Regions from separate parts of the Planococcus sp. VCh962 genome, predicted to be linked through region 1. Evidence: predicted binding sites of a transcription regulator. Region 1 holds the regulator's gene; the other holds the start of a gene.
What was found. Region 1 encodes LexA, which represses DNA repair genes until DNA is damaged. Its sites were predicted from a motif close to CGAACATATGTTCG; they were not measured.
Positions count from the first base shown of each region.

Region 2: a site for LexA is predicted at 12,928-12,941, ahead of AC3AQ9_RS16595 (YhjD family protein). Genes of this name have one in related genera too.

Region 1 covers NZ_JBYLHS010000001.1:340,261-356,496, reverse strand. The annotation lists gene tkt (transketolase) at 1-955, opposite strand, end outside; gene AC3AQ9_RS01825 (DUF896 domain-containing protein) at 1,043-1,276, opposite strand; gene AC3AQ9_RS01820 (YneB family resolvase-like protein) at 1,334-1,987, opposite strand; gene yneA (cell division suppressor protein YneA) at 1,984-2,301, opposite strand; gene lexA (transcriptional repressor LexA) at 2,468-3,088, shown strand; gene AC3AQ9_RS01805 (class I SAM-dependent DNA methyltransferase) at 3,176-3,907, opposite strand; gene AC3AQ9_RS01800 (hypothetical protein) at 3,989-4,183, opposite strand; gene AC3AQ9_RS01795 (hypothetical protein) at 4,231-4,656, opposite strand; gene AC3AQ9_RS01790 (hypothetical protein) at 4,796-4,996, opposite strand; gene AC3AQ9_RS01785 (hypothetical protein) at 5,164-5,388, opposite strand; gene AC3AQ9_RS01780 (DUF6376 family protein) at 5,563-6,009, opposite strand; gene AC3AQ9_RS01775 (YolD-like family protein) at 6,402-6,767, opposite strand; gene glnA (type I glutamate--ammonia ligase) at 7,194-8,528, opposite strand; gene AC3AQ9_RS01765 (MerR family transcriptional regulator) at 8,569-8,952, opposite strand; gene AC3AQ9_RS01760 (methionine gamma-lyase family protein) at 9,074-10,306, opposite strand; gene AC3AQ9_RS01755 (trimeric intracellular cation channel family protein) at 10,415-11,020, shown strand; gene AC3AQ9_RS01750 (rhodanese-like domain-containing protein) at 11,070-11,369, opposite strand; gene hfq (RNA chaperone Hfq) at 11,651-11,875, opposite strand; gene miaA (tRNA (adenosine(37)-N6)-dimethylallyltransferase MiaA) at 11,896-12,843, opposite strand; gene AC3AQ9_RS01735 (alpha/beta fold hydrolase) at 12,836-13,756, opposite strand; gene AC3AQ9_RS01730 (glycerol-3-phosphate dehydrogenase/oxidase) at 13,753-15,414, opposite strand; gene mutL (DNA mismatch repair endonuclease MutL) at 15,497-16,236, opposite strand, start outside.
Region 2 covers NZ_JBYLHS010000007.1:116,504-132,739, forward strand. The annotation lists gene hprK (HPr(Ser) kinase/phosphatase) at 1-279, opposite strand, end outside; gene AC3AQ9_RS16550 (N-acetylmuramoyl-L-alanine amidase) at 449-988, shown strand; gene AC3AQ9_RS16555 (GTP-binding protein) at 1,333-3,285, shown strand; gene AC3AQ9_RS16560 (DUF1801 domain-containing protein) at 3,311-3,739, shown strand; gene AC3AQ9_RS16565 (M20/M25/M40 family metallo-hydrolase) at 3,779-5,020, opposite strand; gene AC3AQ9_RS16570 (DUF4097 family beta strand repeat-containing protein) at 5,157-6,332, opposite strand; gene uvrA (excinuclease ABC subunit UvrA) at 6,434-9,316, opposite strand; gene uvrB (excinuclease ABC subunit UvrB) at 9,323-11,305, opposite strand; gene AC3AQ9_RS16585 (IDEAL domain-containing protein) at 11,447-11,686, opposite strand; gene AC3AQ9_RS16590 (competence protein ComK) at 11,862-12,416, shown strand; gene AC3AQ9_RS16595 (YhjD family protein) at 12,542-12,907, opposite strand; gene AC3AQ9_RS16600 (ABC1 kinase family protein) at 13,042-14,658, opposite strand; gene AC3AQ9_RS16605 (enoyl-CoA hydratase-related protein) at 14,761-15,537, shown strand; gene AC3AQ9_RS16610 (DUF5658 family protein) at 15,935-16,236, shown strand, end outside.

The DNA.
Region 1 (16,236 bases):
ACTCAGCATACAGTTCGTTCCAAGCCGTTTCAGCGTTGCCGCCTAATTCTTCTGTTGCTTGTTTGAACGTTTCGTATACTTCGTCCGGCACGTGGAAATCCTGGTCGAATGTCCACTCGTAATATTCTTTCGCCAATTTCATTTCATCTTCGCCCAGTGGTGCACCGTGCGCATCCGCTTTACCGGATTTATTCGGAGCTCCGTAACCGATGACGGTTTTTACTTCGATAATTGTCGGTTTGTCAGATGATTGTTTAGCTTGAGCGATTTTCTCAGACAAATCGTCCAATTCATTGCCGTTTTCAACGCGCAAATAGTTCCAGCCGTAAGACTCAAAGCGTTTCTTAATATCTTCAGAGAAGCTCATGTGAAGATCGCCGTCTAATGAGATGTCATTGCTGTCATAAAGTACTACCAATTTATTTAACTTCAAATGGCCAGCCAGTGAAATAGCTTCACCTGCAACGCCTTCCATCAAGTCGCCATCTCCGCATAAAGCGAATGTGTGATGGTCTACAACATTCAAGTTTTCTTTGTTGTATGTAGCCGCTAAATGGCGTTCTGCCATTGCCATTCCAACCGCCATACCAATTCCTTGGCCAAGAGGACCTGTGGTTGCTTCCACGCCTTCTGTGTGGCCGTATTCAGGGTGTCCTGGAGTTTTCGAATCCCATTGGCGGAAGTTTTTGATTTCATCCAATGTAAGGCCGTAACCGCTCAAATGAAGCAAGCTATATAAAAGCATTGAACCGTGTCCAGCCGACAAGACAAAACGGTCACGGTTGAACCATTTAGGGTTTTTCGGATTATGGTGCATATGTTTCGTCCATAATGTATAAGCCATAGGAGCAGCTCCCATAGGCAATCCAGGATGCCCGGAATTAGCTTTCTCGATAGCATCAATGGAAAGTGTGCGAATCGTAGTCACTGCAAGTTGATCTGCATGGTTTGACATAAAAAAACATCCTCTCTAGAACAAAATTTCATCCCTTACTAGTGTAGTCAACAATAGAAAAGAATACAACGAAAAAGAGAATAAGTATTAATTTAAATACTTATTCTCCCGGATATTCTTGATTTTTTCTGGAGTTACATCGTCGCCATTCGGATCGATCACTTTTACGTTTTCAATGGTTCCGCGCATCGTTTTCCGGAATGTCTGCAAATACTCTTGACGAAGTAAAGATTGTTCTTTTGCTTCTTCTATAGACAAGCCCGCTTTTTTAGATTTTCGTGATAATTCATTAATTCGATTTAATTTATCTGGTGATAACATCAAACCCCACCTTTCTTCTTACATATCGTACAAAAGAAGATGGTTTTCTGCAATATATTAGCCCTGTTTCATTTGTTCGAATTCTTTATAACGGCGATGGACAGTCGCTTTGCTTGCCTGGTAGCCAAATCCTTGCAGCGTAACGGCGATTTCATGGAAGGTCAGTCCGTTTTCCTTTAAGCTGACGATTTGGTCAATCGGCAAATCAAGGCGCTCCCTTCCTTCCGGATTGCCTTTCCCTTTTAGATTCTTTTCGGGTTTATAGCCGTTTTCAACAGCACGTTTCATGCCTCGTTTAATTTTGGCGTTATGTATTTTTCGCTGGTATTCCTCTACGATCGCTAAAATTTCCAGCACCATATCATCCATATCATTCAAGGCAATCGGTCCTTGGTCAGATAAAGTGTAGACTTCCACGCCGTATTTTTTCATGACATGCAAAAGCGCGATGCGGGCATGCCCTCGTCCAAGACGCGTTTCATCCTGGATAAAAACAGCATCTACTTTTTCCGTCTTGATGCAGTTAAGCATTTCCAACAAGCCTTCTCGGTCCATTTCATAGCCGCTATGCTGATCAGAAAATATTTGGTCCACAATATAGCCTTGTTCAAATGCAAATTTTAGCAGCTCTTCTTCCTGTCTCTCGAGCGAAGTTTCCTGTGTATCTTTCGTGGTGCTGACGCGGCAATAAATTAACGCAGTTTTTTTCATTCTGCATCACCTGCCAGCTTGATGGTTTCATCTGGGGTGTATTTGAGTTGGTCACTCGGAATCTTAAGTGATTGGCCGGCAACGATTTTGGCAGTAGTCAATCCGTTTTCCTTCATAATTTCATCGATCCATTGCTGATGGGGAGTGTCTCCACTGAATGATTCAGCCAAAGTCCACAGAGTATCGCCTTCTTCAATTTGGACGTGGCTTACTTGTGTTTTTTCATTGTTATGGGTGATTACCGAAAAAATGGAGAATATAAGAATAAGCGTAAATAATGCTGTAAAATAAGAGTTTTTTCGAATGATTGTCATGTGAACCGCCTCCTAAGAATATGTGTTCGGAATGTATGTTCTTATATTAATGCGAACAAGTGTTTTTGTCAACAAATAAATTCGAACCTATGTTTGCATTTCATATCCCAAGTTGGTATACTATGGGTAGAAAAACATACTGAACAACTAAAAAGAGGTGAAACTGTTGAAAAAAGTATCGAAACGCCAAGAAGATATTTTGACTTTTATAAAAGATGAAGTTCGTGCTAAAGGTTATCCGCCTTCCGTTCGTGAAATCGGAGAAGCAGTTGGCCTGGCCTCCAGTTCGACTGTCCACGGCCATCTGGCCCGGTTGGAAAGCAAAGGACTGATCCGCCGTGACCCGACTAAACCGAGAGCCATTGAAATCATTAGCACAGAAGATGCGCTAATTGAAAGAAATCCAGTGTTGCATGTTCCGTTGATCGGGAAAGTTACTGCAGGGCTGCCGATTACCGCCATCGAAAATGTGGAAGAGTACTTCCCGCTGCCTCAGACATACGGTACCGAGGATGACCATATTTTCATGCTTGAAATCATGGGTGAAAGTATGATTGAAGCTGGTATTTTAAACGGTGACTACGTTGTAGTTAAACAGCAGCAGACAGCTAACAACGGAGATATTGTCGTTGCGATGACTGCAGATGATGAAGCAACAGTGAAACGCTTTTTCAAAGAAGATAATTACTTCCGCTTGCAGCCTGAAAATTCTTCGATGGATCCGATTATCGTCGATCAAGTTTCTATTCTGGGCAAAGTGGTTGGCGTCTATCGCCAAATCCTATAAAAAAAACGCTGAGAATTTCTTCTCAGCGTTTTTTTATTTTGAGTTCGTCGTAAATTCCATTGCTTGTTTTTCCAATTAATATGCAAGTTATTTAACACAAGAAAATGCCAGCATAACCGGAATTCTTTTGCGCCTCCGGTACTCTGCTTCACTGCTGAAATTTTCCCGTTTAGGTTCCCCTTCACGCAAGGACTCAATCTTAAAGCCTGCCTCCGCTAAGGCATTAAAATATTGTTCGGTGGTTCGATGATGTTTTACGACGATTTTATCCATCCATGGCTCTTTACGTTCGCCGGAATTAAAATAATCATCCACAATCCAATTCCCTCTTTTTTCGCCTTCTTTTTTGCTGATAAAAGAAGAAGTTGTCAAAGGATGCTGAACGCTGAAGACAAATTTGCCGTTATCTTTTAACGCCTGATGCACTTTTTTAAACAGCTCTTGGATATCGGCAACATAGTGAATGGCAAAGCGGGACATAACTATATCAAATTCATTGTGGGGAAACGCATAAGTTTCCATCGTTTCTTGCAGAATGACGCTTTTGGTGCCTTTCAGTTCATTTTTTGCCAGCCAAGCCATCTGATCCGAACCTTCTACACCCGTGTAATGATCCGCTCCAGCCAATAACAGCTCTTTACCGAAGCTGCCTTCTCCGCATCCAAGATCCAGTAGATTCCTGCCTTTCACCTTTCCCAGCAATTCTATGACGATTGGCCTTTCAATGGCATTATTCGGACTTTCTTCCCGGTTTCTTCTTGCCAGAAATTGATTTAAAAAATCTTTCTGATCATACGCACTGGCTCCTTTGAATTCCATTCATGCCCATCCCCTTGTCGGAAAAATCTCTTATTTTAAGTATAAAAAAAGCATGCGCTGCTTGAGCGATGCTTGTTTTTATCAAGATTGGTTGACCACGATATACTTGACAAGATTAATCGTGATGCGATAAATTTTACCGCTGGCTTCATCTGTTACGTCATAAGTTCCGTTTGAAGGGATTTTCCCTAAAGCAGCCTCTTTATCCGTGGCCTGTACAGAAAGGACTATCGTATTCCCTTGGTCAAAATAGAATTCCACTTGAAATGTTTTCATTCACTGACCTCCTCTGTAAGCTCCCTTTAGTTTACCACAACTCAATATTATTGTTGACCGTATATTTGTTTATAAGCGATGACTTTCAATGCCAGCATCTCTTCTTCCGTCAAATCCTGTTCCAGTTTTTGAATGGCTTCCTGATGAGACATCGTTCCGTTTTGGACACCACTCTGGATATTTTTTAATTCTGTAACTCCTACTTTTTGGATCAATACCCGTGTTGCCTGTCCGGTTGAGTTGAATGGCAAGGAACTTTCGTCAGCCGCTTTTGCTTCTTCGATATAGCCAGCAAGTTCAGGATCATTTTCTACATACGATTGGATTTCTTCCAATTGTCCGCTGTTGTTCAGTTGTTCAGTTGCTTCTTCCACCATTTTCTCTGAAGCCATATTGGTACCGAAATAATACACACCAATTGCCCCAAGAAACAGCACGATGAGCAATACAATTAAAATTTTCAATATCTTCATCCAATGCTCCTCCAATATTCATACTTCTAATTAAGACGCCTGTTATTCTATTATGTTACAGATCCCGAAAAAAACAATACCCCGAACCCGGACTCTTTTATTGGAAAGGATCCGGCTTCAGGGTGTTGTTAAAACTCATTTAACTTTTGTTCTTCAGTTTCCGCTGTTCTGCTATCCACCAATCAATATGGTTTAGATCAAAAATAATCATATCGCCATAAGACTGGCTATGCGGAATCTTTCGCTGGGTTATGAATTCTTGTACCTTGTCTTCAGTCATCGGATAATCCGCTGCCTCCAGGTATTTCAGCAAGCTCTTTATCCCTTGAATCTTTGTCATTTAATCACCCCCACAAAATCCTCCTGGCGGCAACCGCCATAGAAAATTCAGTACGGATTATTAAAGAGGGAAAGACTTATATATACATACCCTTATTTCAAAAAAGTAATCTCCCCTGTTTCAGAAGCTGTTCAGCCGAATTTAATTATTTCTTTTAAGCGCTTTTCTTAACCGCCTCTTCTTGAAGTAGTAACCGGCTCCGTGTAATCTTTTATTTTCACCAATTTAACGTCCGCTTTGTTAAAAATATTCAGTTCACCAAATACATCTTCATATTGGACGATGCTTTCAGACAGAGCCATAGCAGTCACGTTTTCTCTTGACTCCGCTTCTACCGTTCTTTCCACTGTAAGTCCTTTTTCCAAAAAATACTGGATGACGAATTTCTTCACGCTTTCACCTCCTCCTTTAAATTTTCTTCAGCAGGAAGGCATATCCCTTTTGAATTTTATTTAAAGATAGCAATTACATAAAATCAGTTAAAAAGTCCCTGCCTTCTTTTTTTCCATATAAAAACCGTCAGCATTTAAATGCTGACGGTCATTGATCAATAATATTTCTCTATTTTAATTTCCTAACTGTTTTATCTGTTCCACAATGCCGGTGATTTCTTGAAGGGATTTGAATGCTTCCGTGTTTTCCAATACTTCGGAATCGAGTTTGCCATTCTCTATATTATCCAAGTATAAATCGATTCCTTCAATCGCCCGATTGTTTTGATTGACCACTTGTTGATGAAGATCCGCACCAAGTTCGGGTGCCTCAAGTTGATTGAATTCTTCAATCGTTGCTTTCATTTCCTCCAACCGTGCTTCAAGTTCACGGGCCGCTTGTTCGTCGTTGACTGCTTGTTTTGCCAAATCAGGAACTTCCTGAGCAAAAGCACTGGCTTCATTGGCGTACTCTGTTGCTTCGGTTGCGTAATTCAATGTATCGGTGACTCCATCTAGAGCAGAACAGCCGCTCAGCAAAATACCACTGGCCAACAATATCGCTAGGTATTTTTTCTTCATCTATTTTCCTCCATATATGCTGTAATGGTGGTATCAGTATAGCACGGCCGAAAAAATCCTCCTAAGAATATGACCACCTTCAATAACAGATTCAGGTTAATTAAAAAACCGCCGGAGCCTCAGAGCCTCAACGGTTTTCTTGTTAATATACCTTCAGATGTTGTGCGCGTTCCCGCAAGGAGAATCCAATGCCTATTAAGCCCTAGCGTTTGTTCGATCTCTGGATTTTTTTATTTATGCGTACCTGTAAAGAAGAAATGGACCATATTGAAAACCAGGAATTGGCCATCCTTATCTTCACTCGTTTTCCTCATAAAAAACCCGGTTTATACCAAAGAAGCATATTACCAAAAATAATCCCTCTGCCAAATGAAAGCAGAGGGATTTATTATTTAGTCAACTAGCATTACCTTGACAATATTATCGACTGGCAATTGTTTCATTCCAAATGGTTCATCAAAGACAATTGTTCTCGTCTGAGGATCCATTTCCACTATTCTCCCGACATGGAAATGAAGGTTATGGTCTTTCCACAATTGCATCCGGACTGGGCATTTTCGTATTAGCGCACTTTCCAATTTTTCCTCGATTAACTGTTTTGCCTTTTCATCTAATTTTGGTCTCTTTTCCTGTTTATCTTCTGCATACCAATCGCTTAAGAATTTCATATGCTCTGACAACCTCATTCCCTGCCACTTAAAATTTCTTTTTTCTACATGATTCCCTACTTGCTTCAGCTCTCTATTGAGTAGTACCATAACCTTCATCCTCCTTTCATAACTCTTTATTAATAATATTATACAGAACATTCGTTCTTATTTCAAGAATAATAAGAAATTTTTGACCTGTTTGCATAATAACCGCTTTCGATTAACTGTTTTTAAATTTATTTGTCAAATTATGCTTCCCTCTAATGCGTACCGTCTTATGAAGTTTTAGTTCCAATGGCGAGAGTTAATGCAACAGTTCATGTGGCCTGTAGTTCGATACCGCGAGTTTTATATAAGATTAAAATCTCTGGATTTCGCCGGATTGCAGAGAACCGCCTTGCCGGCTCTCAGGCTCTTTTGAATGATTTTAATGTTTCTAAATCATTATATGCTTTAACTTCAACTGGTATAGCAAACCTCAGTACAGAACAAAAAACCGCTGAAACCTTTAGGTTCCAGCGGTTTTGTCTTTTCTTAATACATTTTCAAATACTGTTCGCGTTCCCATGGATGTACGGCAATACGGAACATATCCCATTCGATTTCTTTTGCTTCAACGAAGTTGTTGAGGATGTGTTCGCCAAGTGCATCTTTCATTACATCATCGCTTTGTAGCTCTTGAAGAGCCGCATACAATGTTGGTGGAAGGTCTTGGATACCTACTGCTTCGCGTTCTTTTCTATTCATCGCGTAGATGTTGCGGTCAACCGGTTTTGGCGGCGTCATTTTCTTTTTGATGCCGTCAAGGCCAGCAGCTAACAATACTGCCATCGCTAAGTAAGGGTTCGCTGACGGGTCAACCGAACGCACTTCCACACGAGTTGACAATCCGCGTGATGCTGGGATACGGATCAACGGGCTGCGGTTTTGTCCTGACCAAGCTACGTAGCAAGGTGCTTCGTATCCTGGAACAAGGCGTTTGTAGGAGTTGACTGTCGGATTAGTGACAGCTGTGAAACCTTGAGCGTGTTCAAGAATTCCAGCTAGGAACTGATAAGCCGTATCGCTCAGCTTCAATTCACCGTCTTCATCCAAAAAGGCATTTTCATTGCCTTTGAACAGGGACACGTTCATATGCATACCTGAACCACTTACACCAAATAGCGGTTTTGGCATGAATGTCGCATGAAGTCCGTGTTTACGCGCAATGGTCTTAACGACCAACTTAAATGTCTGGATATCATCGCAAGCTTTGATGGCATCCGCATATTTAAAGTCGATTTCGTGTTGCCCTGGAGCCACTTCATGGTGGGAAGCTTCGATTTCAAAGCCCATTTCTTCCAATTCCAATACGATGTCGCGGCGGCAGTTTTCACCAAGGTCCATTGGAGCCAAGTCGAAATATCCGCCGTTGTCGTTTAGTTCAAGCGATGGTTCACCGCGCTCATCCAATTTGAACAAGAAAAATTCAGGTTCTGGCCCAAGGTTGAAATGTGTGAATCCTAGCTCTTCCATTTCTTTAAGCACGCGTTTTAAGTTATTGCGTGGATCTCCTTCAAATGGAGTGCCGTCCGCACGGTATATGTCGCAGATCAAGCGGGCAACTTTTCCTTTCCCAGTGATCCAAGGGAATACAACCCAAGTATCCAAATCCGGGAATAAGTACATATCCGATTCTTCAATGCGTACGAATCCGTCGATGGAAGAACCATCGAACATCATTTTATTGTCGAGCGCTTTATCTAATTGGGACGTCGGAATTTCAACGTTTTTGATGATTCCGAGGATGTCGGTGAATTGCAGCCGGATAAAGTTTACTTCTTCTTCTTTCACTAATCGCTTAATGTCTTCTTTAGTATACTTGCCCATGTTCTCTTCACTCTCCTATGAATGTTGTATGTAACCCGTTTCAATGAAAGAAACGGGATAAATCCGTTTGGCGGTTTCCGCCTCTGTCATACGCTTTTAAACTCATGAATTCTTCCCGCATAATCCGCCGCAGTTCAGCGTCACTGATTGTTTGCGGCTTGGCCGGCTCAGTTTGAGGCTGCACTTTCATCGCGAAAATTTTCTTGATCCCAGCAATATTGAGGCCCTGGTCCAAGTAGTCTTTGATCTCCAGTAAGGTGTCCACATCATTTAATGAAAACATCCGTTTGTTTCCTTCTGTACGGGCAGGGCTTATTAATTCGTGCTCTTCATAGTAGCGGATTTGGCGCGCTGTTAGTTCCGTCAGCTGCATGACAATGCTGATTGGAAGAAGCGGCATCGTCCGGCGAACCCGATTCGTCATTTTTTTCACCCTTTTCACTAATTACTACTCCTTTACTATAACTCATGTTAGTTTATTTGTCAAATCTACGTTACGTTTCCTAACATGAAAAATTTCCGCATCCTTGGATGCGGAAATCCATTTAAAGTAAACTTATTTTTTTCAGCGTCTCTACAGAATTCAAAACGGCAATTTTCACATGTTCATACGTTAATCCACCTTGGACAAAAGCTGTATACGGTGGCCGGATCGGCCCATCTGCTGTCAATTCAATACTGGAGCCTTGGACAAAGGTGCCCGCTGCCATGATGACATCGTCTTCATAACCTGGCATATAGGCGGGTTCGGGCTTGAATTGCGCATTGACCGGTGAGCTGGCTTGTATGGTCTGGCAGAAAGCAATCATCTGTTCAGCTGTTTTGAATGATACAGACTGGATTAAATCCGTCCGTTTGTCTGCGTAATGCGGAGTCGTTTCCATGCCGGCAGTTTCAAGCAAAGCCGAGGTGAAGATGGCTCCTTTCAACGCTTGTGAAACGATATGTGGTGCCATGAAAAAGCCTTGGTACATGTCCGGCAGCGCATTTAATGACGCTCCGGCCTCTCCTCCTATACCCGGAGAAGTCATGCGGTAACCGCATTTTTCAACTAAATCGCTTCTTCCTGCAATATAACCGCCAATTTTCGCCATGCCGCCGCCTGGATTTTTGATCAGCGATCCGGCGATCAAGTCGGCTCCCGCTTCAATCGGTTCACGTTCTTCAACAAATTCACCATAGCAATTATCAACAAAAATGATGGCATCGGACTTTATCTTGCGAATCCGGCTTACCATTTCTTCAATTTCCTCGATCGTGAACGACGGGCGTGTATCGTATCCGCGGGAACGCTGGATTGCAACAACTTTCGTTTTTCCATGAACCGTTTCCTCGATAGTCTGCCAGTCGATTTGATGTGCTGCCGTTAAAGGAACGTGCCGGTAGCTGATACCGAAGTCTTTCAGCGAGCCGGTGTCTTTTTCACCTCCTGATACGATGGAGTCCAACGTATCATAGGGTTTCCCGGTAATATACAACAACTCATCTCCCGGACGCAAAATACCGAATAATGAAATCGTGATGGCGTGTGTTCCGGAGATGATTTGCGGTCGGACAAGTGCCGCTTCTGCTTTAAAGACGTCTGCATACACCCGCTCCAGGGTGTCGCGTCCTTCATCGTCATAGCCATAGCCCGTCGATGGATTAAAATGGTGGTCGCTGACTTTCTGCCGATGAAATGCATCCAGAACTTTCCGTTGGTTGAAAAATGCAATGTCATCCGCTATCTGCAATTCGGTTTTTATCTTTTCTTCTATTTGTCTAATTGTTGTTTGCATCAAATTCTCCATTCTAATTTACTCACCTACTTATTATGCAAGTAAACTTGAAAATGCGTCAAATTCTGCTACAATTCAATGAGTTGAAAAGATTGGGAGGAAGCTGAAATGGCTTGGGAAGTATTGAGTGCTATAGGGACAATCGCTTTTGCGTTGTCTGGTGCAATTATAGCCATGGAAGAAGAATATGATATTTTCGGAGTTTATCTGCTCGGAGTTGTGACGGCTTTTGGAGGAGGAGCAATCCGTAATTTATTGATCGGTGTTCCGGTCTCTGCCCTATGGGAACAAGAAATGATGTTTCAATTGGCACTCGCATCTATTACAATTGCGTTTTTATTTCCCAATAAACTTCTTGGTCCCTGGACCCGCTGGGGTAATTTTTTTGATGCTATTGGTTTATCGGCTTTTGCCATCCAAGGCGCGCTATATGCTGTAGACTTGGCAATGCCAGTATATGCAGTCGTAGTGGCTGCAGTATTAACCGGTTCCGGCGGCGGCATGGTCCGTGATCTTCTTGCCGGTCGAAAACCGCTCGTCTTAAGGTCCGAAATTTATGCAGTGTGGGCAGCGATTGCCGGCATGCTTATCAGTTTCAATTTGATCCGGTCAGACTTGATGCTGTATATCCTCTTTATTTGCATTACCACATTGCGCGTCCTTTCTTATCTATTCAAATGGAGATTGCCGACACGCCATATACATTCTGCTTAATAAAACACTAAAGGCCGCCCAGCTGTATTAGCTGGGCGGCCTTTTTGGTTCAAGCGATGGTTTCGCCATCCCAATTCATCATTCCACCTTCGACATTCACCGTTTCAATGCCGTTCGCTTCCAAAAAGTCGCAAGCCATGGCACTGCGGCCACCGGCTTTGCAAATTACATGAACAGGTTCACTGGTCTCAAGTTCTGAGATGCGCTCCGGCAATTGGCCAAGTGGTATATGCTTGGCTCCTGGCACCATGCCATATGCCACTTCTTCATTTTCACGGACATCGATCAATTGAATTTCTTGTCCGGCTTCAACTATTTCAAGCAAATCATCGGTTGTAATGGATTTCATTTATTTTGCCTCCTGCTTTAAATGGCTTTCATTGAAAATGTTATACGGCACAAGCCTTGCTGTCAAATAAAGAGAAGCTTCAATCGAAGGTGTTCTTCATTCCCCGCTGCCGAAAAGCAGATGGAAGGCTAGGTACGCCTCGCTCTATGGCAGGACCGGCATCCGTTAATCCTGAATCGGTTGTTAACGGCCAGCAGATCTTCTGTTCAAATAAGAGGAAGGCTTGAATTTCCCTGAAAACGAAAAAAACCAGCAGGAGCAAGCTCCTGCTGACAAGGCAATTATTCCTGATGTTCAATCGGTACGGATTTGGCGGGCGAAAAAGTGGAAATTGCATGTTTGTAGATCAATTGCTGTTTACCGTCTGTTTCAACCAGCACCGTAAAATTATCATAAGATTTTATGGTCCCTTTCAATTGGAATCCATTAAGTAAAAAGACCGTAACAAAAATATTATTTTTACGCAGCTGATTCAAATAAACGTCTTGAATATTTACTGGCTTCATGAATATCCCCCTCATAACCTCTAATCTAAATTTTGTTCTTCTATAATCCCAATTCGACGCTGCCGGTCTTTTTCCTGCATAAAGACTTCTATTTTCTGAATGTTTTTTTCCAATTCCGTAAGCGCATTAATCCAGAAAATTGGCAGCTTGTTTCTAAAATAGGTAAATTGGCGTTTGGCGTATTTCCGGGAATTTTGCTTGAGAAGACTGATTGCTTCTTCCCACTCTAATTTGCCCTCCAAATAGGCATAAATCTCTCGATAGCCGATTGCCTGAATCGACTGAACATCCTGGATTCCCCGCTTTCGAAGCGATCGGACTTCATCCAGCAAGCCCCTTGCCACCATATCGTCAACGCGCCGGTTGATGCGGTCGTATAAAACATCACGCTGCATATCAAGTCCGACGATCACTTCATTGTACATCGGCGACAGGGCTAGATTCCGGTCAGTTTTTTCATGGTCGCTTTTTATGATTTCAATCGCCCGGATTACACGGCGTGTATTGTTCGGGTGAATCTCCGCTTCCGGATCGAGCGCCATCAGTTTTTTGTGCATATGGAGCGGACCGAATTCTTCCAGTTCCGCATATAATTCAGCACGCAGCTGTTCATCTACTTGTTCTTCTGTAAAGCGGTAGTCGAACAGGACAGCCTGGACATACAAGCCGGAACCTCCAACGATAATCGGCAATTTGCCGCGAGAGTTAATTTCCGCAATTTTTTCCCGCACCATTTTTTGGTACTCCGCAACCGAGAATGGCTCATCCGGTTCTTTGATGTCCAAAAGATGATGCGGAATCCCCCGCATTTCTTCCGGTTCGATTTTCGCAGTCCCAATCGACATACCCTTGTAAACCTGCATCGAGTCCCCATTAATAATTTCACCGTTCAGCCGCAAAGCCAACTCCAGGCTTAAAGCTGTTTTTCCTGAAGCCGTCGGGCCAACGATGGCTAATACATCAATCATCTGCTAACATCCATTCTAAAATTGTTTCAAAATGCTGCTCTTTATCAATTTCATGCAGCAGTTCGTGCCGTGCATCTTCTGCCAAATACACTTTTACATTTGTCATTCCCGCATCTTCATACTGCTTGGCTGCTTTAAAAATCCCTTGTCCATTGCCTCCAACTGGATCATTTGAACCGCTGATCAACAGTACAGGCAAGTCCTTGCGAATTTTCGCGACTTCCCCTTTTTTGTGGATCAAACCCAAGCCGGTGAACAAATCCACATAAAATTGGTTCGTGGACGGAAAGCCGCACATGGGATCCGCTTCATACTTCGCCACTTCAGAAGCGTCCCGGCTCAGCCAGGCAAATGCGGAATCTTCTCCCTTAAACTGTTTCATGAAACTTCCAAACGTCAACTTCCCCAATAAGGCACTTGGCTGATTTTTGCCTATTCGCTTTGAAGCCATCAATGCCGTAACGAGCCCCGCCTTGCCAGCAGCCCCTGGGTCACCGCCGCTTCCCGACAGCACGACGCGGCTGATCTCCCCACTATATAATTGCATATAACGCCGGACGACAAACGATCCCATACTATGACCAAATATAATCACAGGCAAGTCCCCAACCTGCCTTTGGACAGTTTCAATAACTTCGTGAACATCATCAACGACGCGTTCAAAGCCATTATGTTCTCCGAAAAAACCGGGAATGCCATTGCGTTCTGCTGTTTTTCCGTGTCCGCGCTGATCATGCCCGGATACCGCAAAACCGTTGGAAGCAAGGAACCGGGAAAATTCTTCATATCGGGCAATGTGTTCCGCCATGCCATGGACAATGTGGACATGAGCAATCGGCGCTTTCGGTTCGTATTTTTCGTAATACACTTCATGGCCATCTGAAGCACGAATAAAGTCCTTGTCTACGTTCAATGGAATACACCCTTTCCAAACTGGGAGGCTTTGTCTAGTTCCTTCAGCAGCTCTTTGCGGTATTCGTTCTGCTGTATTCCGCTATAATTCAATAGGCGGTTCAAATAGCGGAAAACAGCGTCCTGATAACGAACCACATCATCAATATGAAAATACAAATCACCGGTTCTTCTGATAAAGAAATCCGCCGGGGTCAAAGCCAACTCTTCCTCAACTGTATATTCAATCACAGCCGCCAAGGTTTTAGGGATGCCTTCTGGAATCACATCCGGCAGCTTTTGAAAATGGTCAAATACCTTATAAGCATTGGTACCGAAAAACTGAGCGAACATTCTTCCTTGCTCAGGCGTCAGACCGTATTGCTCAGAAACTTCTGCCGCTTGCCGCACAAATTTCGCGAAATTTTTGGATCCGCCAAAATCTCCGCCAGACAATGGCAAATTTTTCGTGACGCTTTTGCTGAACTTCTTGCCTGTTTCTTTTTTTAAAAGTTTCGCAACGAGGTCGACTATCGTTTCGGCCATGATCCGGTATCCGGTAAGCTTGCCTCCAGCGATGGATACCAAACCGTTTTCCGACTCCCATATTTCATCTTTGCGGGATATTTCAGAAGGATCTTTTCCTTCTTCGAAAATAAGCGGCCGAAGCCCCGCCCATGTCGATTCAATATCTTGCCGGGACAACTTAACACTTGGAAACATCGAGTCCACTGCACGAATCAAATAATCCACGTCTTCTTGTGTCGCTGCAGGTCCACTTGGGTCTTCTTCATAAAAAGTATCCGTTGTGCCGATATATGTTTTCGTGTCCCGGGGAATCGCAAATATCATCCGCTTATCCGGCGCATCAAAATAAACCGCTTGTCGAATTGGGAATTTGCTGCGATCCACTACTATATGAACCCCTTTGGTCAAACGCAACTGCTTTTCTTTGCTTTCAGTATCGAAGCTTCTGACTTCATCTACCCATGGTCCAGTAGCATTGACCACTTTTTCCGCTTGGATCTGGAATGTTTCTCCCGTTACGGCATCCACTGCTTGAACGCCTGAAATGCGCCCTTCTTGATAAAGAAAGCCAGCAGCTCGAACATAATTGAGGCACACCGCTCCAAGCTCTGCCGCTTTTTTCAACACTTCAAGCGTCAGCCTGGCATCGTCGGTCCGATATTCTACATAAGAGCCGCCGCCTCTTAAGCCCTCCTTTTTAATCAAAGGCTCTCTCCGAAGAATTTCTTCTGCAGAAAGCATGACGCGGCGCTCGTTTTTCTTAACACCCGCTAAAAAATCATAAAACCGCAGGCCAAGCGAAGTCATCAACGGGCCGAACGTACCGCCTTCATGGAACGGCAGCAGCATTTGTTGGGGTTCGGTTACATGTACGGCATTTTCATAAACGATTTCACGTTCCTTGCCAACTTCAGCAACCATTTTCACTTCAAATTGCTTTAAATAACGCAATCCGCCGTGGACAAGTTTGGTCGATCGGCTCGAAGTGCCCGCAGCGAAATCCTGCATCTCAATCAAAGCCACGGACATGCCGCGTGAAATCGCATCAAGTGCAATCCCAGCACCCGTAATGCCGCCTCCAATTACAACTAAATCGAAATGGCGGGTTGATAATAAGTTCATTTGCATCGGCCGCTGTTTTGTAGAGAACATTCCGCTTCCCCCTTTTGCAGTTGGAAAACTCCGGTTTTCAATTAATCAGGCTATCTTTCCCCATGCTAATCTCTTTCCCCTGTTACATCACGCGCTTAAACATTTTCTCTACATCATAAGTTTTGAAATGGATGATGACAGGACGTCCATGAGGGCAGGTAAACGGTTGTTCCGCCTGTTTTAAATCCGCCAGCAAACGCTCCATTTCATGCTTCTGCAAATAATGGTTCGCTTTGATCGAACGTTTGCAGCTCATCATGATTGCCGCATCCTCACGCAGCTTTTTCACATCTATTTTGCGCTCATTCAGCACTTGTTCAATCAAATCTTCGACAATTTCCTGTTCAAACCCTGCCGGAAACCACGTTGGATGTTCACGAACGATAAAGGACGTGTCTCCGAATTCCTCCAGAAAAACCCCGCTTTCTGCTAAGACATCGAGAGCTTCTTTTAAACGCATGGCCTCGTCACGGCTGTAGTGAAAAGTCAAAGGCAATAAAAGCGCCTGCCGTTCGCTGACATCGATTTCCCCGACTTTTTCCCGGAAAAATTCATACTTAATGCGTTCCTGAGCTGCATGCTGGTCAATCAAGTAGAAACCGTCGGTGCTCTGTGCCACGATATAAGTGCCATGGATTTGGCCGACTACTTCCAGCTCCGGAAATTGCGGACCATCCTCTTCTTGCGGTTCATCAAATGAAAAATTCACGGTTTGTTGTTCCACATCCCGCTCTTCCTTATCGACGAACTGGCCGACAGGAGGCGCTTCTTCTTTGATGATTGGTTTAAAGGGATCCACAACTGCAGTTGGATGAACTTCTC
Region 2 (16,236 bases), on a different contig from region 1:
TTCCATATCATGAGCTACAATAATAGCCGGTGTATCATCGGTACAGAGCTTCAGCATCCGCTCCGTCCGTTCTCTTGCTTCCAATAACGCAAAAAATGACAACTCCGTCTTACCAAGCATTTGCACCCGATTCGCTGGGTAATGCGTAAAATATCCTGCCATTTCAAGCCCAGGCCGTGAAATATCACTGATAGGAATATGCCGGCCAAGACCATCTTCGCCACTGACCAATTTCAAATCAAAAGTATCCATTACTTGCCTTACTGTTACCTGTCCCATTTTTCCCCTCATTCCTTTTACAATCAAAATGCAAAGAGCTTTTTACGAAGTTCTTCCATCATTCTGACGGTTTGCTCCTATTTTAACACGGAAAGCTTTAATTTGAAGATTTTCCTGTCTCCTTTCTGCCAGCTTCCATCTATATGGACAGTAAAGGAGGAATTTGACAATGAAAATAATGATTGATGCAGGACATGGACCCCATACTCCCGGCAAGCGCTCTCCCGATGGACGCATCCGGGAATTCCATTTTAATGCGGCAGTGGCAGATGAAGTCAAGAAGCGTTTGATACTGGATGGCCATAGCGTTTTTTTCAGCCATCATCCGGATCAGGACGTGCCTCTCCATGAACGGACGGCGCTGGCCAACCGGTTAAAAGCAGAGTTATTCGTCTCCATCCATGCCAACGCTTTTGGCTCGGTCTTTAATGACACCCAAGGAATTGAAACGTTTACCTACACCAAATCAAGCCCGGACAGCATAAAATTCGCGGGTTCAATCCAGCAGGCCTTAATCTTGTCGACGCACCGGAAAAATCGGGGTGTTAAAAAAGCTGATTTTGCTGTACTCCGTGATACTAAAATGCCAGCTGTTTTGATTGAATGCGGCTTTATGACAAACCGCGAAGAAGCCGAATTATTAAAATTGGATGCCTACCGGAAACGCTGTGCCAGCGCTATCGCATTCGGCATCGGTTGCGCCTTTTAACATTCATTAGCCCCTTGAAAGCTGAATCTGCTTTCAAGGATTTTTTATTTTGTCCCGCTTTAACGGACAGCGGAGGAAAGAATCCACTGATTGAGTTTCTCTTTATCCCGCTTTAACGTCCACTAAGGCCTCGCTTTTCAAGCGGAACCTACTGGCCGTAAAAGCCCGATTGAGGCCGACAGGATGTCGGTCACATAGGCGTTGCCGCAGGACGCGGCGTTCTTAGCCTATGTTCCGCTTTTAATCAGCGGAGGAAAGAACCCCACTGATTGAGTTTCTCTTTATCCCATTGCCTCTAGTTCTGCTACACTTATTCCATAGCAAACATAATGAAGAGGTGGATTATGAACAAAACAATCGGCATTCTTGCACATGTTGATGCAGGAAAAACGACGTTTTCCGAGCAATTGCTGTTTCACACAAAAAGCATCCGGCAGCGTGGCCGTGTCGATCATCAAGATGCTTTTCTCGACAGCCATGAAATTGAAAAAAATAGAGGCATCACCATTTTCGCGGACCAAGCGATGTTCTCCTACAACGACTCTACTTATTTCTTAATTGATACACCGGGGCATGTTGATTTTTCGGCAGAAATGGAGCGTGCCGTTCAGGTTATGGATTTTGCTATCCTGATCGTCAGCGGTGTTGATGGTGTCGAAGGCCATACGGAAACGGTTTGGCAACTTTTGAAAAAACACCAGGTGCCAACTTTCTTCTTCATCAATAAAATCGACCGAGAAGGCGCCGATGCGCATCGGGTTTTAGCGGAGATCCGCAGCAGCCTTACACCGGATGTCTTTGATGTCACCACTTCTTTTCAGAATAGCGAGATGAACGATGAGCTGATCGAGTTTCTGGCTGAACGCAATGAAACGTTATTGGAATACTATTTGGATTCCGGGTACGTTCCCGAACTTTGGCTGCAAACCTTGAAAACAATGATTCAAAATCAGCAGTTGTTCGTTGCTGCTTGCGGTTCTGCTTTGAAAGACGCCGGGGTTATAGAGTTCTTCGATCAAATTGATCAACTGACGGACACTGCATATGCAGATGAAGGAGAATTTGCGGCTCAAGTGTATAAAATCCGTCATGAAGCGAACGGCAACCGCCTTACTTTTATGAAAGTGCTGAGCGGCTGTTTGCGCGTCCGGGACGAAATAGCATATGGAGATTCGGAAAATCGTCTTCAGGAAAAAGCGACTCAGCTTCGTGCCTACAACGGCCATAAATTTCTGTCGGTAGAGCAAGCGAGAGCCGGCGAACTGATTGCTGTAGCAGGGCTTTCAGAAACACGCATCGGAGACGGTTTGGGGAGATTGACCACACGGACATCTTTTGGCATGGTGCCGGCATTAAAATCAAAAGTATCAATAGATCCTGCCGCCAATATCAAGGAAGTCCTGAAAGCCTTTATGCTGCTTGATGCTGAAGATCCTTCGCTGCATGTGGTATGGGATGAGCATTTCCAGGAAATCCAGATCCATGTGATGGGCGTAATTCAACTCGAAATTCTTGAACAAATTGTCAAAGAGCGGTTCGGTTTTCAAGTTTCATTCGGAGACCCCGAAATTCTTTATAAGGAAACAATAGAACATACCGTTACAGGATACGGCCATTTCGAACCGCTGCGCCATTATGCAGAAGTCCATCTCCAAATCGAACCGGCACCTCGAGGCAGCGGCGTTACGTTGGCAAACACATGCCATGCCGATGCTTTATCTGTCGGCAACCAGAACTTGGTGCTGCACCATTTAAAAGAGCGTGATCACCACGGCCTGCTCACCGGTTCGGCATTGACCGATGTGAAAATCACCTTATTGACAGGCCGTGGCCATAACCAGCATACTTCCGGCGGTGATTTTCGCGAAGCCGCTTACCGGGCACTTCGCCAAGGGCTTGAAAAAGCCCGAAACCGCTTGCTGGAACCCGTCTACCATTTCAAAATCAAAGTGGAAATAGACCATATGGGAAAAGTGCTATCCGATGTCCAGCAAGCCCACGGAAGCTTTCATGCACCTGAAATGTCAGATGGCAGAGCGATTATCGAAGGAACAGTACCGGTTGCCACTTTTATGAAATACAGTACCGAATTCGCTTCCTTTACCCATGGAAAAGGGTCGCTCACGCTATTGCCCGGTGGTTATGATTTTTGCCATAATGAAGAAGAAATCATCGAAAAACGGGGCTACAATAAAGATGCAGACCCGGAATACACATCAACATCCATCTTTTGCGCCAAAGGGCAAGGCTATAAAGTACCTTGGGAGGAAGCAGAAGCCGCTATGCATTGCCTTTAAAATCCATTGGAAATGAGGAATCCGCATGTATGAGCCAAAGACGAAAGAAACAGATTCAGATGTTATCCAATTTATCGAAGAGACGGTGGAAAATCCAAAGAAAAAACAAGATGCGTACCGGTTGCTTGAGATTTTTGAAGAAACCAGCGGATACCCGCCGAAAATGTGGGGGCCGAGCATCATTGGATTTGGTTCCTATCATTATGTATACGCCTCCGGCCATTCAGGCGATGCTCCGCTTGCCGGCTTTTCTCCCCGAAAAGCAAAAATCAGTTTGTATGTTGCAACCGGTGATCCGGATTGTGACCAGCTGCTTGCTAAGTTGGGCAAGCATACAAGTGGAAAATCTTGCGTTTACATCAACAAACTTGAAGATATTGATACCGAAGTATTGAAAGAATTAATTACCCATTCCATTGTTTTTACTCAAAAACTATATGCAGAATACAATTAAAAAAGCCAGAAAAGCGGTTAGCTGCTTTTCTGGCTTTTGCTATTCTTGCAATAAAGATTTGCAAACACCCTTTACCCCTACCATTCCTAAAATCGTCAAGAAACTTTTTTGGATGCCCAAATGGCCATTTTGAGGATTGTGCCATTCTTCCAATGTATGAGCTCCGCCAAAGTCGCCCCCGAGCCCAATTGTTATCGAAGGAATACCGAGGCTCATTGGATAATTTGAATCCGTACTGCTCGGCTCTCCAAGCCTTGGCTGGCCACCGATCGATTTAACTGCGGCACAGGCAATTTGGACAATTGGTGCTTCTGGCGATTGGCTGGCCGGTGCCCGGTTGCCGAAACGGACAACTTCCACTTTTAAGCGGTCATCGCCCCAGCGGCGGTTTTCGTCTTCAGCCGCTTTTTGGACAATTTCCAAAAAGCGCTCATCCAATTTTCTGAGCTCTTCTTCATCATTGGAGCGCAAATCGACAGCCATGCTCGCTTCTTGGGCAATGGCGTTAACCGAAGTGCCGCCTGATACCTCTCCAACTGAAAACGTTGTTTTCGGCTGGGAAGGTGTTTTCAGCTCCGCAATTGCCGCAATTGCTCGGCCAAGGGCATGCGTCGCACTCGGAGTCCCGAAAGCACCAAAGCTATGGCCGCCCGGCCCTTTATATGTAATGGCATAGCGAAAACTGCCAGTCGCAAGATAAGTGATGTGGTTATAGCCTTCCCCATCCATTGATACGAATGCATCAATGTCTGAACGCGCATCAAAAAACGCTTTGACTCCGCGCAAATCTCCGGCTCCTTCTTCGCCGACAGTTCCACCGAATATGATGTCTCCGCTGGTTTTTACTTTCGCTTCGTTAATCGCCCGCACGACTGCGAGCAATTCTGCCAGCCCCCGTGTATCGTCTCCAATACCCGGCGCGTATAATATGCCGTCTTTCTGATACACTGTTGTATCTGTGCCTTCTGGAAATACGGTATCCAAATGGGCTGAAACAAAGATTCTCGGTCCACCGCCAGTTCCTCTGCGTATGCCGAAAACATTGCCTTCTGCATCCATTTGGACTTCTTCAAGCCCAAGCTCCTGCAACCGGCGCTTAAAGTCTTCAGCCCGCTGCTGTTCTTTAAACGGCGGTGCGGGAATTTCCGTTAAAGCAATCTGATCTGCAATGGTCTGGACATGGTCATTTTCAATAAACAATAGGCCCTTTTTTACTGCTTCATATTCTTTCAATTGATTAAATGCTTCTGCCATCCGAGCTGGAATTGCCGCGTCTGCCACCTGTCATCCCCCTTGTCCTTTTCAGCCTTCGTCTGTTGTTGCTCTCGCTGTTCTGCTTAAACAGTACCGCATATTCCATCAGAGCTCAAGAAATGAAAAGAAGCCGGCATAGAACATGCCGGCTTCTTGCTATAAGTTATTCAACTGTCAAGTAACGCACCAGTACGGAACCGGTTTTGGTTTCGCCATATACCAAAAGCGGCGCTGCAACAGCTTCTCCGCTTTCTTTTGAAAAACGGATGGACTTTTGCATAAATTGCCCTTGTTCATGGGTATGTTCAACATCTGAAAGCAATACATCCATCTTGCCAAGGTTGGAAGATACTTCCCCTCTCAATGGCAAGTGGGATGGGATATAAATCTCTACGTTTCCTGCTAGTGTTTTCGCTTCCACTTTGCGGGCTTCTTTGCATCTTGACGTCACTACGACATTGCCGTTCAACGATTTCGCTTCTGTAGTCTGGATGTCACCGTCAATATAAATACGGCCGTTCAAAGTTTCAGTTTCCATCACTTTTCCTTGTACATCCTGTACTTGGATTGGGCCATTTGCTGTTTCTAATTCAGCATCATCAAATTCGACGTTTTTCAATTCGATTTTGCCGTTTGCGGTTTTTACTTTGATTAACGCTGAATCGATACGCTTCATTGAGAAGCCCCCATTAAATAAACGGGCAGCAATATGGGTATACTTTTTGGCTGGTACATACAGCACCACATTTACTTGCGTGGTTTTCATATCACTGATGATGCGGAGTTTCTGATCATCGGCAATAAAAACAAATTTATCAAGAAAATCTTCTTTTGCCTGCTCTTCTGATTCAGACCGGTACGCTTTCACGCTGCACTCGGCACGGATGGTTTCATCTTGTGACGGGAAAATCTCCAGCTGCCCATTGGCGATATCTGTAATGATGTTGCTGATGTCCATATTTTCCTGTCTAAAGGTATGGCTGAACTGTACCGCTTCCCCGAATGGAGAATCGAATTCCATCGTCTTCAATTTTCCAACCGAGCTTTGCATAAATTGCATCATGCGGTCGCTCAACTGATTAAAGTCCTTGGAAAGGTTTTTTGAGAAGTCCTTCGAAAAATCACGCGAAAAATCTTTTGAGAACTTTTTCACCATGTCTTCCGGACGGAACAATCCCCGTCTGCCGCGCTTTTCCCGATAATCATTGCGGCCGTAATCACGCGATGACTGTTCCCGCTCTCCGCCGCCGTCTATTGCTCTCAATAGCTCCACTGCTTCTCTTGCCGTAATGGTGCCATTTTCCACCATGTCCAATATGCGTTCTTTTTCACTTTGCATGTATTGCGGCCTCCTCTTCGTCGGTTTAATGAAAAGCGGAAGCTAGACAAAAACCGAACTTGATAGTCTATTAATTGATACGTTTTGAATCAAAAAAAGTTTCACTTCGCTACTTTTTTCTTGCGTGTAGCTTTTTTGACCATGGTTTCCATACGGGCACGATCACGTTCTAAAATCGGTCCCAGGTATTTTCCGGTATAAGACTCCTCGACGGCTGCTATGTCTTCCGGTGTTCCAGTTGCAATAATTGTGCCGCCTTTGTCTCCGCCTTCCGGTCCAAGATCGATGATGTAATCCGCGGTTTTTATGACATCGAGATTATGCTCGATTGTCAAAACCGTATCGCCATTATCAACCAAGCGCTGCAGCACAAGAAGCAAGCGTGAAATGTCATCCGCATGGAGCCCTGTCGTCGGCTCATCCAATATATAGAAAGATTTGCCATTGGAACGTTTATGAAGTTCCGAAGCAAGTTTAACCCGTTGCGCTTCCCCACCCGATAAAGTGGTTGCCGGCTGTCCTAACGTCACATAGCCTAAACCGACATCGACAATCGTCTTTAATTTACGGTGGATTTTCGGATGATTCTCAAAGAATTGCGAAGCTGCTTCCACCGTCATTTCCAATACATCTGCTATGCTCTTGTTTTTGTACTTCACTTCCAGCGTTTCCCGGTTGTACCGTTTGCCGTGGCAGACTTCGCATGGAACGTAAACATCCGGCAGGAAGTGCATTTCTATTTTTATAATACCATCTCCACGGCATGCTTCACAGCGTCCGCCCTTGACGTTGAAACTGAAACGCCCTTTTTTATAGCCCCGCACTTTCGCTTCATTCGTTGAAGCGTAGACATCGCGGATATCATCGAATACCCCGGTATAAGTGGCAGGATTGGACCGTGGCGTACGGCCAATCGGCGATTGGTCAATATCAATCACTTTTTCCAGTTCGTCGATGCCCTCTAAAGACTCATGCTTGCCCGGTTTTGTTCGAGCCCGGTTCAATCTGCTCGCCAGTGATTTGTACAAGATTTCGTTGACCAATGTACTTTTTCCGGATCCCGATACACCCGTGACGGCAACAAACATGCCAAGCGGAATATCGACATCCACTTTTTTCAGATTGTTTTCATTTGCTCCGCGGATAGAAATTGCGCGGCCATCAGACTCTCGGCGCTCTAAAGGCAATGGAATAAATTTCGATCCATTCAAATATTGGCCGGTCAATGATTTCTTATTCTTCATCACTTTTTCAGGTGTGCCTGCGGCGATGATTTCGCCTCCATGTACACCTGCCCCTGGTCCGATATCAATCAAATAATCAGCCGCGAGCATGGTATCTTCATCGTGTTCTACAACGATTAATGTATTGCCGAGATCCCGCATTTCTTTTAAAGCGCCGATCAAGCGGTCGTTGTCTCTTTGGTGCAGTCCGATTGACGGCTCGTCCAGGATATACAGCACGCCTGTCAGCCGGGAACCAATTTGCGTTGCAAGCCGGATGCGCTGTGCTTCTCCGCCAGATAAAGTGCCCGATGCCCGGTTTAAAGTCAAATAATCGAGGCCGACATTAATCAGGAAGCTGACCCGTTCACGGATTTCACGGACAATCGCACTGGCAATCTGTGCGTCTTTTTCCGATAAAACAAGGTTCGCAAAAAATTCATCCGCTTCCACAATTGAAAACTCGGAAACCGCCCCAATATGCAGATCGTTCACTTTTACTGCGAGCGTTTCCGGTTTTAAACGAAACCCTTGGCAGGCTGGGCAAGGCTGCTCACCCATGTATTTTTCCATTTGCTCCCGGGTCCAATCTGAAGAAGTTTCCCGGAAGCGGCGATCTACATTGGTTACGACGCCTTCGAAATGAATATGGTTATCCCGGATTTGTCCGTAGTCATTTTCATAACGGAAACGGATTTTGTCATTGCCGGAACCGTAAAGTAAAATCTGGACATGCTCTTCGGGCAGCTCACTGACCGGAGCCGTCATATCAATTTTATAATGTTTGCAGACAGCCTTGAGCATTTGAGGGTAATATTGCGAGCTTGTCGGCTTCCATGGAGCTATTGCATCATTTTCCAGCGATAGACTCCAATCGGGGATGACCAATTCCGGATCCACTTCCAGTTTATGGCCAATTCCATCGCATTCCGCACAAGCGCCGAACGGTGAGTTGAATGAAAACATGCGCGGTTCCAGTTCGCCGATGGAAAAGCCGCAAATCGGACAAGCATGGTGTTCACTGAACAGCAATTCTTCCTGTTCCATGACATCCACCAGAACCCGGCCATCCGCAATTCTCAACGCTGATTCCAAGGAATCGCTGAGCCGCGGGGCAATGCCTTCTTTCATGATGATCCGGTCGATGACCACTTCAATGGAATGTTTCTTGTTTTTATCCAGGTCGATATTATCATCAAGATCAATCAAATCGCCATTGACACGAACACGGACATAGCCTTGTTTTTTGATGTCCTCCAACAATTTCGCATGCGTTCCTTTTCTGCCCGCTACCACCGGGGCTAAAATCTGCATTTTTGTCCGTTCAGGATACTCCAGCAAACGGTCCACCATTTGCTCAATCGTCTGAGAGGAAATTTCAATGCCGTGATTCGGACAGACTGGTTTGCCGATCCGGGCATACATGAGCCTCATGTAATCATAGATTTCCGTGACCGTTGCTACAGTGGAACGCGGGTTTTTGCTTGTCGTCTTTTGGTCGATTGATATCGCCGGCGACAACCCTTCAATCAAGTCGACATCCGGTTTATCCATTTGCCCGAGAAATTGGCGGGCATAAGAAGACAGCGATTCGACGTACCTGCGCTGGCCTTCTGCATAAATCGTATCAAATGCCAAAGAAGACTTGCCCGAACCGGAAAGGCCTGTCATGACCACCAGCTGATCCCGTGGTATAACGACGTCTATATTTTTTAAATTATGCGCACGCGCACCTTGTATACGTATTTCCTGATTTTTCAAGTTTTATCACCCTTCCGCTTTCAATTCGAGCACAGTGTCCCGAAGTTCGGCTGCCCGTTCGAAATCGAGCGCTTTTGCCGCTTCTTTCATTTCTTTCTCCAGCAGTGTAATCAGTTTCATGCGGTCTTCTTTTTTGAGTTTCTTCCCTGCTGCCGCTTTTGAAACATATTCTTCCGTCTCTTCCGCTGCTGTAGTAGCCCGGATGACGTCCCGGATTTTCTTTTGTATGGTAATCGGTGTAATGCCGTGTTTTTCATTGTAAGCAGCCTGTATGGTGCGCCGGCGAGTCGTTTCATCGATGGCTTTTCGCATTGAATCGGTCATTTTATCGGCGTACATAATTACATGGCCATTGGCATTCCGCGCTGCGCGCCCCATTGTCTGAATAAGCGAACGCTCTGAGCGCAGGAAGCCTTCTTTGTCTGCATCAAGAATGGTCACCAAGGAGACTTCCGGAATATCGAGCCCTTCCCGGAGCAGGTTAATGCCGACCAGGACGTCATACACACCCATCCGCAATTCCCGGATGATCTCAATCCGCTCTAATGTCTTAATCTCTGAATGCAGGTAATTGACTTTTATGCCTGCTTCTTTTAAATATGCGGTCAAATCTTCGGACATTTTTTTCGTCAATGTCGTTACAAGCACCCGTTCATTGCGCTCGGTGCGCTGACGGATCTCATCCATCAAGTCATCAATCTGCCCTTCTATCGGGCGAACTTCAATTGTCGGGTCCAACAGTCCGGTTGGCCGGATAATTTGTTCCACCATTTCCGGTGTATGTTCAAGCTCATATGGCCCTGGCGTCGCTGACACAAAAACGGCCTGGTGGATATGCTTCTCGAATTCATCAAATGTCAGCGGCCGGTTGTCCATAGCAGAAGGCAAACGGAATCCGTGATCCACCAACACTTTTTTGCGTGCCTGGTCACCATTGAACATACCACGGACCTGTGGCAGGGTTACATGGCTTTCATCCACTACCAGAAGGAAATCATCCGGGAAATAATCAATGAGCGTATAAGGCTGGGCACCTGGCGGCCGCAGCGTCAAATGGCGGGAGTAGTTCTCGATGCCCGAACAAAAGCCCATTTCACGCATCATTTCCAAATCATAACGCGTGCGCTGTTCGAGGCGCTGAGCTTCTAACAGTTTATCTTCTGCCCGCATTTCCTTTAATCGCTCTTCAAGTTCCGCTTCAATGTTTTCAATGGCTTTGACCATTTTTTCTTCCCGCGTAACAAAGTGAGATGCAGGGAAAATGGCAACATGTTCCCGTTCGCCGATAATTTCGCCCGTTAAAGCATCCACTTCACGGATCCGGTCAATCTCATCTCCGAAAAATTCAACGCGCAAGCAGCGTTCATCGCGGGATGCCGGAAAGATTTCCACTACATCTCCCCGCACCCGGAAAGTTCCGCGGATAAAATTGATATCGTTCCGCTCATATTGGACATCGACCAATTTTCGCAAAAGCTGGTTGCGCTCGATTTCCATCCCTTTTCTAAGAGATACCACAAGCTCCCGGTATTCCTTCGGTGAACCAAGTCCGTAAATGCACGATACGGAAGCAATGACAATGACATCATCCCGTTCAAACAGCGAACTTGTCGCTGAGTGCCGCAATTTGTCGATTTCATCGTTGATGCTGGCATCTTTTTCTATATAAGTATCTGATTGCGGCACATAAGCTTCCGGCTGATAATAATCATAATAGCTGACGAAGTATTCAACCGCATTATCCGGAAAGAATTCCTTGAATTCGCTGTAAAGTTGTCCAGCTAAAGTTTTGTTATGGGCCATGACCAATGTGGGTTTTTTTACTTGCTGAATCACATTTGACATGGTGTACGTTTTCCCCGTACCTGTTGCTCCAAGTAAGGTTTGGCAACGCTTGCCGTTTATGATTCCCTGAGTCAGCTCAGCAATCGCTTGAGGCTGATCGCCTGCAGGTTCATAAGGCGCCTGGAGTTTGAATTCCTGTTTCATAATCGATGTCCTCCTGTTTGTTTCACTCTCTCTATTTTATCATATGCCCTAAAAATCCCCTAACAAAAAGCGAACGTATGTTTTTTAGCTTGTCTATTTTGAGGCAAAATAAAAAAACCGCTCATTGAGAGCGGTTTTTCGTTATTCTTCATCGCATTTTAAAGCCTGCAATTGGGCTGAATATTTGGCAAATGATTCACGGTCGTTAGTGTCCAGGGCTTGGTCGATAAGCGTCATTAGCTGCTCTTCTTGCTGCGAGCGGTGAACATGCTTTAAAAATAAATCCAAATAGATATCATTAAGCAGTTTTTCCGCTTCTGTAATTTTCTTTGTTTGAGCCATCGCTTTCATGAAGTCAGCATAAGAATAATAGTTTTCCATTCTTCATCACCCCGAATGCTTTTCATTAGTATACATTAAAAGCATATCAATAATCAATCGTTTTTTGAAAATTCCAATGAAATAGAAAATATTTTATTTTTAGATTAAAGCCATTGCTAATCTTCCATTTATTGTTACAATATTGAGGTATAGTAAATTTAGGGTGTATAAGTAAATGGGCAAAATGAATCATCACTCTTCCTCATATACGGTATGCAGCAACACCTATGCACTTTTGCCGTATGTAGAGGGACATCGGACGTGGACGCGTGTAATTGAAGATCGAAGTGAATTCATTGTGGAAGAATCGGTTTATAAAATCGTGAGCTCTTCTTGTACTTTTTACAGAGGATCAATAGAAAGCGCTACCCTTTATTCTCAAAAAGCAGTTCGCGTCAAACATAAACCGCCCATCATCATTGGTGAGTATTATGGCAATCCACTCCTATTCTTCCCTACGCATTCTCCGAAAAACAAAGAATCGGTTTGGTTTAATTTTGATGCTGTGGAGTTGGTGGAAAGCGATGACACTGGAAAAGGCAGCATTGTTTATTTAAGCAATGGCGTGACGGTCCCGCTTGATGTGTCCCCTGTGGCTCTAAGAAACCAGCATTCTTTTGCCGGTTCTTTGCGCAGGTTTTTTAAAAATGCTCAGCAAGTCCATCAGCATCAAATGGTATATTTGACTAAACGCAGATATCCCCCTAGAAGACAACATCCTCTTGATTGAGTTTTCCAATTGAAATGGCAAAGAGGCAGGCAGAAACTGCTGCTTTTAAGGTATCAAGCTCATATATGTATAGCTCTGCCTCTTTGCACTTTCCCCCTGCATCCGGACCTCAATTAAAAAGCGAGTTAAATTTCCTGATAAGACATCGCCAAATAAACGCGCAGCAATTCTTCCACCCGGTTGCGCAGGCGCACATTCAAATAGCGCCGGTGGTCCTCATAGCCTCCATGATAAAATACATATTCGGTAAAAGTATCGTCTCCAGTGCCTTTAATCATTTTCATATGGTGCTTGCGCATATGAATCTTCGTTTCTTGCAGCTCTTTATGAACCTGCTTGATGGCACCATCCACTAATTCAATATACGGCCTCTTCAGTTTAAAAGCCCCTTTTTCGAATAAAGCGCGGTCACGTTCCAAAATGATCAATACCATCGGCAAATAGATAGCTTTTTCAAAATGGACAATTTCCTCTTGTGAGATTAACGGCATTTTTACACCTCCTCAAAAAGGGAACGTTTGTTCTCTTTTCAATTTTACTCTGAATTGATTAAATTGCAAGACGTGAACGAAAAAAAATCTGTGCCATTGCTGGCACAGATTTTTTATATTCCGATGTGGCAAAACTATTTAATGGAACGGTAAACCCATAGCGAACCGACAAAGAAAATTGATGACACCCACATAAAGGCTTCATGAGAAAACCAGACAGCTGTCGATATGCCCATAAACGATAGAATCGTGAAAATTCCTGCGAACATCCGGCTTTGCAGATCCCGCTGATGTTCCCGTTGCCGCCCATCCCGGTTTTCCAAGTAATGGCGCATCCGTTCCGGCTCTTCGAGATAATTGATGATTTTTTGCGGCAAAACACGGAGTGGCCCTGTGGCATTGATTGCCCAGCGCAGCACGTCTTCTTTGCCGATAATTCTTTTGCCTTCTTTTTGAGATGCCGCCCATTCCAATATGCGCGGCCGGGCGAGCGCCAATAAATCAATAGCGGGGTCCAGCACATGGAGGACGCCTACAAAGATTGATGTAGCCCGGCCGAAAAATGCAAATTCGGCAGGCAGCTGTACAGGCTGCGTCCGGACAATGTCTTGTATATCGCGGAGCAATCGCTCTACCACAAAACTGTCCATCTGCATCAATTCATTAGACTGATACGCCGCAACCAGCCGCGCAATGGTGTCCGCTAAAAGATCCCGATCCGCATGCGGCAGGAGGAAACGCAATTCTTCGAGTGCATCCAGCACTTGGTCGTAATTTTGGAAAACGATGCCTTCAGCTATCCGCAACACTGCTTGTGCATCTGATTTGGAAATAGTTCCTGTCATACCGAAATCAATCAGCACAATGGTACCGTCCGGTTTTAACAAAATATTGCCGCCATGCGGATCGGCATGGAATTGGCCGCCATTAAGGACCTGTTCCAAAAACAAAATGAATAACCGTTCTGCGATGGCATGGCGGTCAAGATGATGTTTCTCAATAAAAGCGAGGTCGGTGATGCGCGCGCCTTCAATCCACTCCATTACCAGTACGCGGCGCGTTGAAAGATCGTCAAAATAAACCGGAAAACGAATGCCTTCCATCTCTTTAAAACGGTCGGCAAACGAACGGCCGCTTTGAAGTTCCTGCAAAAAGTTCAGCTCTGCTCCGATTGTTTCGGTCATTTCCCGGTACAATTGCCGGAAGTCGATTTGTTTGGACAGCGGCGTGAACGTTTTCATCATCCAGACAACAATTCGCATCGCTTGAAAATCTGCACGCAGAATACGGTCTGTACCCGGCCGTTGGACTTTTACAGCCACTTCCGTTCCGTCTTTTAGCACGCCTTTGTAAACTTCCCCGATGGAGGCTGATGCCACGGCAGTATCCGATAAATCGGTTAAAAAACTGGAGTATGGGGAGTTCCAGTCTTTTTCAAGAACCGAAACGATTTTTTTGCGCTCTACCGAAGGTACCCGGTCTGTCAAACCTTCAAGTTCCTGAAGAAAGGTAGGGGGCATAATATCCGCCCGTGTCGATAAAAACTGCCCCAGTTTAATCATAAGCCCGCCAAGCTTCAAGGCAAGAATCTTATAGTTTTTCGCTTGCTTCGTAACAAGCTTTTCCCACTTCTCCTCAACAAGCGGATTCCAATTCCCGCGGTGACGGCGCTGGAAAAGCATCGCTTGCGTGTAAAATTTAATGGCCATATAAACAATCCGATAAATGCGGATTAAAGCGATACGGTTCATAAAAAAAGACCCCTCTCTGCGCTTAATTATAGAGTCTGATGGCGGAATAGTCCAAAAAGTGGTATGTTTTTAACGGATGGAACGATTAAAAGGGGGATGGAAATGGACACAATTCATTATGAACAGCATGGAAATTTGGCCTTTATCACATTGAACCGGCCGGATTCCATGAATGCCTTCAACTACGATATGCTGGCTGAACTGGGCCAAGTGGTCGAAGCGATCCGGATTAACCCGGATATCCGGGTAGTCATCTTTACAGGCGCTGGAGAAAAGGCATTTAGTGTCGGAGCGGACTTGAAAGAGCGCAAGACATTGACTGAACAGCATGTGAAACGCAATATCTTTAAAATCGGGGAAGTTTTTACTACAATTGAAAACTTGCCGCAGCCGACCATCGCCATGATTAATGGTTTTGCCTTCGGCGGTGGAATGGAGTTGGCACTTGCTTGTGATTTCCGTATCATCGCGGACGATACACTGCTCGGTTTGACTGAAACCAGCCTTGCTATTATTCCAGGAGCCGGAGGCACACAACGGCTGCCGCGTTTGATCGGCGAGTCAAAAGCGATGGAACTGATTTTGACGGCACGCCGATTAAAACCGGCTGAAGCGCTGGACTACGGCCTCGTCACCAAAGTAGCGCCGCGCAACGAGCTGGTCGACGTCACCGCCCAGTTTGCTGATATGATGCTGGCTAACGGCCCAATTGCCTTGCAGCAAGCGAAATTTGCCATTAAAAATGGCATGAACGCCGATTTACAGACCGGCCTGAACATCGAACGAAAAGCTTACGAGCTGACCATTCCGACAGAGGACCGGGTTGAGGCATTGATGGCATTCAGCGAAAAACGAAAACCCATGTTTAAAGGAAAATAATCTCGGATTAAAAAAGCCGTGCAGCTGCACGGCTTTTTTTGATTGGCTTTGTTTCCCACCAAGAGATCATTTCGATTTTTTCAAACCACTCCAAGAAAGAAGCAGCAATTCTTTACAGCGCTCTTTCTTTTTCTATCCACCAGAAATTTTCTGATCATTGAAGCTCTTATGCAAAAAAACTTTTTACGAATTAAAAGGCTTTAATTATGTTTATAATACCTTTACGGAATAGCAGGATATATTGACTAAGCAAAAAACATTTTCGCATCCGAAAAAAAATTAATAGTTCGTTTGTATGTATAAATGGTAAAGCAAATGGGTATTTCTATATTAATCATCGCTAAAAGACAAAAAAGAATTAAGGCTATGCTGGTTTCAAAATCGCAGGAGGTGAAAGATGGCAATGGCAAAGTCAGACACTCCTTTAAAAACCCCTATTTGGACCTTGGGCATTTTGAATATTCTTGATGGAATCCTTACTTTTTTCGGCATCAAGTTTGGTTATATAACAGAAGGCAACCCTTTATTAAGCTCTTTTTCTCCTTTCTTCATTTTAACAATCAAGATTCTATTATCCCTTTGCCTTTTCAGTTTGCTTTTTACGCCATTCGTCTCAAATCGCTCCCGCCACTGGCTCTACCTGCTAATTTCCGCTAATGTTTTATACTCCCTGGTTTTATTTCTTCATGCAGGCTGGGT